DNA from 4 places in the Paenarthrobacter sp. NPDC056912 genome. Region 3 is predicted to be linked to each of the others. Evidence: riboswitches for the same ligand, from Rfam matches in the RefSeq annotation. Region 3 holds a riboswitch; each other region holds the start of a gene.
What was found. Region 3 has a riboswitch for thiamine pyrophosphate ahead of ACFRJ9_RS03810 (ECF transporter S component). Riboswitches for the same ligand answer to the same signal wherever they lie in the genome.
Positions count from the first base shown of each region.

Region 1 (2,195 bases), on a different contig from region 3:
CCCGTTCCTTCCTGCGTTCCCAAAGGCGCATCATGTGGTCGGCGTACCTCGGAAACTTTGGCGCAGCTTGGTTGGCAATGTCAGGGAACGTCGCGATGTTCACCAAGGTGGGAACAATGGGCACCGACTGCTCCACCAATCGTGGAATGTGCCTGGGCAAGAGGCCGGTGGCGTGTTCGATGCAGTCAATGCCGGCATCCAACATGTGGTCGATCGTGTCCTCGGCGAAACAATGGGCGGTCACTCTGGCACCCTCATCGTGGGCGGCAGCTATGGCGTCCTTCACGAGGTTGGCCGGGAATGAGGCCGCCAAGTCACCAACGCCCCGGTCTATCCAGTCGCCCACCAGTTTCACCCATCCATCGCCTGCCCTGGCTTCCTTCCGGACAGTCTCCACCAGTTGCCCGGGTTCAACCTCGTGGCCCAGCCCGCGAAGGTAGCGCCGGCTCCTGGCGATGTGTCGGCCGGCCCGGATCAAGCGTGGCAAGTCCATCCGTTGTTGGACCCAGCGGGTGTCGCTGGGCGATCCGGCGTCCCGGATCAGCAGCGTTCCGGCGTCGAGGTCCGCTTGGGCCTGAGCGAGGGTGGTCGCCTCATCAACGGCTCCGCCTGCTCCCAGTCCGATGTGGCAATGCGCATCAACCAGGCCCGGCAAGACCCAGCCATCCAGCACCTCGTCCGGCGCCGCGGTTGGCCGTACGAACGTCAGGACACCGTCGACGGACCACATTCCCTCCCGCTCGTCGTCAGCTGCAACGAGGACGGATCCGCTGAATTCGATGATATTGGCCATGGCAAAAGCCTAGTCGGCAGCCGCACCGCCGACGCTTGCGGGCCATGTGACTGGGTGCACGTTCGGAGCTGTGGTAGCTTCATCTACGACCACACGGGGGCCCCTGCAGGGGCTGAGATCGGACTGACGCAGTCTGCGACCGTTGAACCTGTCCGGGTAATGCCGGCGAAGGAAGTGAGTAATCCTTGAGAACCACAGAAACACAGCACAGCCCTGCCCAAAACCACTCCGCTCCAGCCGCAAGCGGTGCCGTCACGCAGTCCCTGAAATCCCATTCGCTGGCCTACCTGGAGGACCCGGGCAACGGAATCCGTGTACCCGTCACGGAGATCGCCTTGGAGCCCTCCCCCAGTGGACAGGCCAATGCTCCACTGCGGGTCTACAGGACCTCAGGCCCGGGAAGTGATCCCGTGGTGGGCTTGGCGCCCTTCAGGGAATCCTGGGTGGAAGCCCGCGGCGATACCGAAAGCTACCGGGGCCGCGAGCGGAACCTGTTCGACGACGGCAAGTCAGCGGTTCGGCGGGGCGCGGCATCCGCGGAGTGGAAGGGGGCGCAACCGGTGCCCCGGCGCGCCGTCGAAGGTAGGACCGTCACCCAGATGCACTACGCCAGGCAGGGCGTCGTGACTTCGGAAATGCGGTTTGTGGCGCTGCGCGAGAACTGCGACGTAGAGCTGGTCAGGAGCGAACTGGCAGCGGGACGGGCCATCATTCCCAATAACATCAACCATCCGGAATCCGAGCCGATGATCATCGGAAAGGCCTTCCTGGTGAAAATCAACGCGAACATCGGGAATTCGGCCGTGACGAGTTCCATCGCGGAGGAAGTCGACAAACTGCAGTGGGCAACGCAATGGGGCGCGGACACTGTCATGGACCTGTCCACCGGCGATGACATCCACACCACGCGCGAATGGCTCATCCGAAACTCCCCCGTGCCCATCGGAACCGTGCCCATCTACCAGGCCTTGGAAAAGGTCAACGGAGAGGCCAACAAACTCACGTGGGAGATCTTCCGGGACACCGTCATCGAGCAATGCGAGCAAGGTGTGGACTACATGACCATTCACGCCGGCGTGCTCCTTAGGTATGTGCCGCTGACGGCCAACCGGGTCACGGGGATCGTGTCCCGTGGTGGTTCGATCATGGCCGGCTGGTGCCTGGCGCACCACCAGGAGAACTTCCTTTACACGCATTTCGACGAGCTATGCGAAATCTTCGCCCAGTACGACGTCGCCTTTTCCTTGGGCGATGGCTTGCGTCCCGGCGCCATCGCCGACGCCAACGACGCAGCCCAGTTCGCCGAACTGGACACCCTTGCCGAGCTCACCCGGAGGGCCTGGGAATTCGATGTGCAGGTCATGGTGGAGGGACCCGGGCACATTCCGTTCCACCTGGTCCG
Region 1 covers NZ_JBHUCD010000017.1:114,286-116,480, reverse strand. Annotated here, with positions in the region: gene ACFRJ9_RS17980 (amidohydrolase family protein) at 1-793, opposite strand, end outside; TPP riboswitch at 877-984, shown strand; gene thiC (phosphomethylpyrimidine synthase ThiC) at 979-2,195, shown strand, end outside.
Region 1: it holds a riboswitch for thiamine pyrophosphate, as region 3 does, so the genes downstream of both, thiC (phosphomethylpyrimidine synthase ThiC) here and ACFRJ9_RS03810 (ECF transporter S component) in region 3, are expected to answer to the same signal.

Region 2 (2,195 bases), on a different contig from region 3:
GCCTGCGCGACATCGGCGGCATCATCGTCATCGACTTCATCGACATGGTGCTCGAGTCCAACCGTGACCTGGTCCTTCGCCGCATGGTCGAGTGCCTTGGCCGCGACCGCACCAAGCACCAAGTCGCCGAAGTGACGTCACTCGGCCTTGTCCAGATGACCCGTAAGCGCATGGGAACGGGCCTCCTTGAGGTCTTCGGCGAGCAGTGCGAGCACTGTGCCGGCCGTGGCATCGTGACGCACGATGAACCCGTGGAGCATCGGCGGGCCAACGTGGTAGCCGCCGAGCAGCACCGGCCCCACACCGAATCCCAGCCTCCGGCTGCCCGGACGGAACGCAAGCGCCGTCGCGGCAAGGGCGGGGGGCAAGCCGTAGCAGAAGCACCCGCGCCGGTTCACACCCCGGCGTCGGCACCGGCAGCACCGTCTACGGCCCCTGAGACCGTGGATCCGGTGCGTCAGGCGAAGGCTGATGCAACCAGGGCAGCGCTGGCTACCATTGCCGCAGCCGCGCACGCTGCGCACCTGCACGATGACGAAGTCCACCGTGCTGAGGAGCTCGCACAGGCAGCGGGACAGCACCAGCCTGCCGGTGAGCAGGTTTCCGGAGATGTCACAGCCAAAGACGCTGAGGACGCAGCCGCCCGCGAAGCCAGGTCTGCTCCTGTCCTCAGGTTTGGCGGGGAAGAGGTGGCGTTGCCGTTCGTTGAACACCATGAGGAACCGCAGGCGACCAAGCCCGCCATGAGCCTTGACCTTCTGGCCGAAGCGTTCTCCCACCTGGGAGCAGCTCCGGTGCTCGAGGAACAGCCAGCCAGCGCGGGATCTGCGCCGGAGGCCGTTGCAGCCGCAACGGTTGACGAAGATCCCGAAGCCGCTGCTCCTGCACGGGGTCGTCGTGGCCGCCGGAACCGCAGCGCCAGCCGGGCCCAGGGCGCAGCTAATGAGACCAGCGTGGAACACCACGAAGTATCGGCGCCAGCCGCGGGTGGGACGGCCCATGAGGCCAAGGCTCCCGTGGAACCAGCCAAGAAGGCGCCCGCGGATGAGCCCATCATCCTGGGTGTCGGAGTGCCTGCTTCCGAACTCTAGAGGTTCAAAGCCATGAGAAGGGCCCTGCAAACTCCGTTTCCAACGGACGCTGCAGGGCCCTTTGTTGTCCCGCAGGTCCATCCGGATTCCTTGCCGGTTCCTTGCCGACACCGCAGGAACCAGTGCGGTCACATCCACGCTGCTCGGCGGCGCAGTTCCCGGGCGGCGGTGCTTCCCGGCTAGGCTAGGTATTTGACACGGGGTGCCAGGCATTGGGCCAGGCTGAGATCCAGACCCGTTGAACCTGTCCGGTTAGCACCGGCGAAGGGATGTCCCCAGTGACTGTATTGTCATATTCTCCCGTCTACCGGTTGCCGTCTTCCGGCCGGACAACCCCGAGGGTGCTGAGCATCGCCGGGTCCGATCCTTCGGGCGGCGCTGGAATCCAAGCGGATCTGAAGAGCATCGCTGCCCATGGTGGATACGGAATGGCTGCCATTACGGCCCTCACGGCGCAAAACACCCTGGGCGTCCGTGCGGTGCACGTGCCTCCAGTGGAGTTTCTCCGCCAACAGTTGGACGCCATCAGCGGCGACATCACCATAGATGCCGTCAAGATCGGGATGCTCGGCGACGCAGCCGTCATCAACGAGGTCCGCAGCTGGCTCGAGGATGTGCGCCCCGCCGTCGTGGTCCTTGATCCGGTGATGGTAGCCACCAGCGGTGACCGTCTCTTGCGTGAATCGGCAGAGACAGCCTTGCGTGCCCTCCTGCCGTTGGCGGACCTGGTTACTCCCAACCTTCCCGAGCTTGCCATGCTGCTGGGAGAACCTGAGGCGCCTGATTGGGCATCTGCTCTGGACCAAGGCAAGCGGCTGGTCGCTGAATGCGGAAATACCGTCCTGGTGAAGGGCGGCCACCTGGCCGGATCCGAGTGCCCTGACGCGCTGGTCAACACCAGCGGGCTGTTGCGCCAGGACGTGGTCGAGGTGGCCGGCCCGCGCGTTGAGACCATGAACAGCCACGGCACGGGCTGTTCCCTGTCGTCCGCGCTGGCAACAGTGCAGGCCCGCAAGGGTGACTGGGAAGCTTCCTTGCGGGAAGTAAAGCCATGGTTGATTCAGGCGCTGACAGCCTCCGACGCCCTTGAGGTAGGACAGGGAA
Region 2 covers NZ_JBHUCD010000003.1:236,200-238,394, reverse strand. Annotated here, with positions in the region: gene ACFRJ9_RS05135 (Rne/Rng family ribonuclease) at 1-1,091, shown strand, start outside; TPP riboswitch at 1,280-1,378, shown strand; gene thiD (bifunctional hydroxymethylpyrimidine kinase/phosphomethylpyrimidine kinase) at 1,361-2,195, shown strand, end outside.
Region 2: it holds a riboswitch for thiamine pyrophosphate, as region 3 does, so the genes downstream of both, thiD (bifunctional hydroxymethylpyrimidine kinase/phosphomethylpyrimidine kinase) here and ACFRJ9_RS03810 (ECF transporter S component) in region 3, are expected to answer to the same signal.

Region 3 (2,195 bases):
CCAGTTTGCTGCCGACGAAGCCCGCTCCCAGGCTCACTCCGGCACCTAACAGCTTGAAGAAGAGGTTCATGCCCTCAGCCTAGCTGTAATGGCAGCGCCGGTAGTGCTAGCCGCGGTTTTCCCGCGCCTTCAGGAAGGCTGCCATGGAGCCTGGCCCCGCCAGGACGGGGACCACGGCGTGATCTTCGGACCACACCCGCTCCACGCTTCCCAGCGCTGCCATTTCCTTTAGCAGGAAGTAGGTGGGCGGCATCAGCTTCAGGGTTCCGGCGGCCTCGGCGGCCAGAATGCCATCGACAGGCATCCACAACGACTGCCACGCCTCGGTGGTTTGGTGCTGTGGTTCGTCGCCCGGAGCAGGGTGGGCCACATAGAAGTAGGTATCGAACCGTTTGGGCATGTCGGTGGGGGTGATCCAGTTGGCCCAAGGTCGCAGGGATGTGGCGCGGATGCTCAGTCCGGCTTCTTCACGGACTTCGCGGATTGCCGCCGTCAGTACCGTCCCCGCGTTCTTGGCCGCTTGGGTGTGATCCGTGCCGATGGAGCTCAAGTGCCAGTCATCGGCATGGCGTTGCAGAAGCTCCGCCGGGTACTCCCAACCGTCGTGGTCGGCAGCATCCACGCGGCCACCAGGGAACACCACCATGCCGGCGGCGAAGTCCATGGTTGACACCCGGTGTTGGACGAAGGCTTCGAGCCCGCCCGGGGCGTCCCGGAGCAGGATGACGCTGGCGGCCAGGCGCGGCCGGGGCGCGGAGTCCGTACCAGGCACGTCCCCTTGAGGAAGGTCTGTCATGAAAATGTGCCCCTTTGCCGCGGTGGATTCTGCGGTTTCATTCTCGCAGGTTCCGTTGTGGGGCCTGGTGTGCGTGCAAACCCGGGGGAGGAGGGCGCAGAGCGGGCCTCGCAACAGAGGAACGCGTTTGTGACTAGACAAAAGCGCCCGCCACGGCCCGCAGGTGTAAACTGAACCAGCCCACAAGGGCAGATTTGATAACGACAGGGGAGCGCCGCCGTCGGGCTCTGCAGAGATGCAGAACACCGCGAGGGCGCTGAGAGTGCGGACAGCCGCAGACCCTCGAACCTGATCCGGTTAGTACCGGCGCAAGGGAGTCGAGCTTCTCAGAGTGTCCGGATCCGGGCGGCGCAGGCCGGTTGGAAATCCGGGGAGCACTTTCCCCTCCTGTAACCTCAGGAGGCAGAAAAATGACCACGGTAAACGTGAAGAAGACCAGTTATAACTGGCGTGTAGTAGACATCGTAGTGGCGGCCCTCATCGCCATCGCAGGCGGCGTGATCTTCTGGGCCTGGTCCCAGGGCGCCGCGATCGTATCCATCCCCATGAACGCGACGTATCCGCCGCTCACCGGCCTGATCGCCGGTGGCTGGATGATCCCTGCCGTCCTGGGCATGCTCATTATCCGCAAGCCCGGCGCGGCCCTGTTCTGCGAAGCCGTTGCCGCCACGGGCGAGCTCATCATGGGCTCGCAATACGGCACCACCGTGCTCATCTCCGGCGTCCTCCAGGGCCTCGGCGCCGAGCTGATCTTCGCTGCGTTCCGCTACAAGAAGTTCAACTTGCCCACGGCACTCCTTGCCGGCGCAGGAGCCGGACTCTTCTGCGGACTCAACGACTCCTTCCTGCCGTGGGGCTGGAACATCGCTTACGAGGCAATCGACAAGCTTGCCTACATCACGTTCACCACCATCTCCGGCGCAATCATCGCGGGCGGGGTGTCCTGGATCGCCACCCGCGGCCTGGCCACGACCGGCGTCCTGAGCTCCTTCGCGTCCCGCAAGGCCGCTTCGGAGCCAGTCTTCAGCTGATGCCCGCCACCAACAGCCGCACGGTGAGGCCTGCCGCCATCTCAGCCGAGGGCTGGGGATGGCGGCATGCCGGCCGGGCCCAGCCTGCCATCCAGGGCCTGGACCTCCGGATCGAACCCGGCGAACGGGTGCTGCTGCTGGGTCCTTCGGGCGCCGGCAAATCGACGCTCCTGCATGCCCTCGCCGGGGTGTTGGGCGACGAGGAAGACGACTCGGACGAGACCGGCTCGCTGCTGATCGACGGCGTTACTCCCCGCGAGCAGCGTGGCCGCGCCGGCCTCATGCAACAGGACCCGGAAACGCAAGTGGTCCTCTCACGGGTGGGCGACGACGTCGCCTTCGGTGCGGAGAACCTCGCCGTGCCGCGC
Region 3 covers NZ_JBHUCD010000002.1:382,898-385,092, reverse strand. Annotated here, with positions in the region: gene ACFRJ9_RS03820 (DUF4235 domain-containing protein) at 1-70, opposite strand, end outside; gene ACFRJ9_RS03815 (NUDIX domain-containing protein) at 107-796, opposite strand; TPP riboswitch at 992-1,129, shown strand; gene ACFRJ9_RS03810 (ECF transporter S component) at 1,207-1,827, shown strand; gene ACFRJ9_RS03805 (ABC transporter ATP-binding protein) at 1,827-2,195, shown strand, end outside.

Region 4 (2,195 bases), on a different contig from region 3:
GAGGCGGTGTGTTGCGGGGAACCGGTCCGGGCGGAAGCGGGACCAGCGGGAATCGGCCGAGCCGCCGATCAGCTCCCCCACGATCCTCGCGGCGGCGGGAGTCAGGAGGACTCCGTGGCGGAAGAAGCCGGTGGCGATCACGAGGCCACTGATGTCCGCCTCGGCGCCGGCAGCGCGCCCGAGGAGCGGGGCATTGTCCGGAGTACCGGGCCTGGCACGCGCCGTTGCTTCGATGAGTTCAAGTTCAGCGACGGCGGGGACCAGGACTTGTGCATCCCGCAGGAGCTGGTAAACCCCTCCCGCGGACACGGCATCGGACGAGGCAGATAAACCGTCCTCGCGCTGGGTCGCCCCGACTACTACGGTTCCGTCTTCCCGGGGCACGATGTAGACAGGGACGCCTCGAACCATTCCGCGGACGGTTGAGGTGATCAAGGGTTGCAGATGCGCGGGAACACGCAGCCGGAGGATGTCACCATAGACAGGCCGCAGTGGAAGGTTAAGCTCCTGGGGGAGGCCGGCCAAATGCGCGGCGCCCAAGCCGTTGGCCACCACGGTTTCGTTGGCCAGGACCACTCCCCCGGTTTCCAACTCGACCCCTGAGACCCGCGGACCATCCCAGAGCAAACCCCTTGCCGTTGCACTGATCGCAAAGCCGTCGGCCGCCCCCGGCAGCCAGGTCCGAGACCCTGGCGTATGGTGACCCAGCCCGGCCAGAAGCCGACGCGCCAGCTTGCGGGGGTCAACCTGGTGATCGGCCGGGATGTCGAAAGCACAGGATATCTGCGGACTGAGGAGCGGTTCACGTCCCCTCGCGTCCCGCAGGGACAGCGGTTCCACGGCGAGGCCGGATGCCTGCTGCACCAGGCGGAGGTCTGCGAGCGCGCGGCGGTCGGCGGCGTCGGCACCCACGGCGAGCGTCGACGTCGTGCGGTAGCCGGTGCTTTCCCCGCCGCCAGGGAGGTTGGCTATGAAGGCGGGCCACAACCGTGACGACTCGAGCATGAGTTCCAAGAGGTCTTCCTCCTGGTAGTGCAATTCGCTGACCGGCGCGAGCATACCGGCGGCGGCGAAGGTGGCCCCCGTTGCCGGCGCAGGGTCAATGAGTGCCACGGAGTAGCCCCGCCGCCGCGCTTCGTGGGCAATGCCCAGGCCAATGATGCCCGCTCCGATCACTGCGACGTCAGCAAGGATGGGCGGTGCGGTGCTTGGGGTTTGGCGGGAATCTGCCATTCGGTTCCTTCCCTACGCCGGTACTAGCCGGATCAGGTCAAGCGGTCGGCGCTGAAGCCCTCTCAGCCGGACGGTCATATGACGAACGTCGCGGCTCCCGCAGTACGTGCTTAGTTTAGAGGAACTACTCTGGTATCCATGACCCAGCATGATGTCCACACCACTGCCCGCCTCTACTTATGCACCGACGCCCGCAAAACCCAGGGCGATTTTGAAGACTTCGTCGATGCCGCATTTGAAGGCGGCGTGGACATCATCCAACTCCGCGACAAGACGCTTGAGGCCGCCGAGGAATTGGAGATCCTGGAAGTCCTGCACAAGGTCGCGCACCGGCACGGGCGTCTCTGGGCAGTCAACGATCGAGCCGATGTCGCCAGTATTTCCGGGGCTCCCGTGTTCCACATCGGCCAAAAGGACCTCCCGCTCAAAGCCGCCCGCCACCTCCTCCACGACCCCTCTGTCATCGGCCTTTCCACGCACACGCCGCGGCAGATTGACGCAGCCATCGCGGCTTCGCCGGGCCAAAGCGGACTGGACTATTTCTGTGTTGGTCCGGTCTGGGCAACTCCCACAAAACCCGGCCGCGAAGCGGTCGGCCTGGATTTGGTCACATATGCCGCGGAAGCCGTCAAACGTGCTGACGAGGACACCGTGGGGGGTTTGCTCCTGCCTTGGTTCGCCATTGGCGGGATCGACCTCACCAACGTTGAGCAGGTGCTCGCAGCGGGGGCTAGCAGGATCGTCGTCGTGCGCGCCATCACCGAAGCGGAAGACCCGACGGCGGCCGCCAAGGCGCTGCTCTCGGCGTTGGACGCTGCCTGAACCTCAGGCGGTCAGCCCTAGGCCCGTCATACGGCGGGCATGCCTTTCGGCGAGCCCTGCCGTCAGTTGGCTGACAGCGGCGCGGGCGTCTCCGCCGCTCCTCAGCATCGGCCCAAGGCGGGGGTGTTCCAAACCGACAC
Region 4 covers NZ_JBHUCD010000028.1:27,638-29,832, reverse strand. Annotated here, with positions in the region: gene thiO (glycine oxidase ThiO) at 1-1,233, opposite strand, end outside; TPP riboswitch at 1,225-1,344, opposite strand; gene thiE (thiamine phosphate synthase) at 1,372-2,055, shown strand; gene ACFRJ9_RS22250 (ferritin-like fold-containing protein) at 2,059-2,195, opposite strand, start outside.
Region 4: it holds a riboswitch for thiamine pyrophosphate, as region 3 does, so the genes downstream of both, thiO (glycine oxidase ThiO) here and ACFRJ9_RS03810 (ECF transporter S component) in region 3, are expected to answer to the same signal.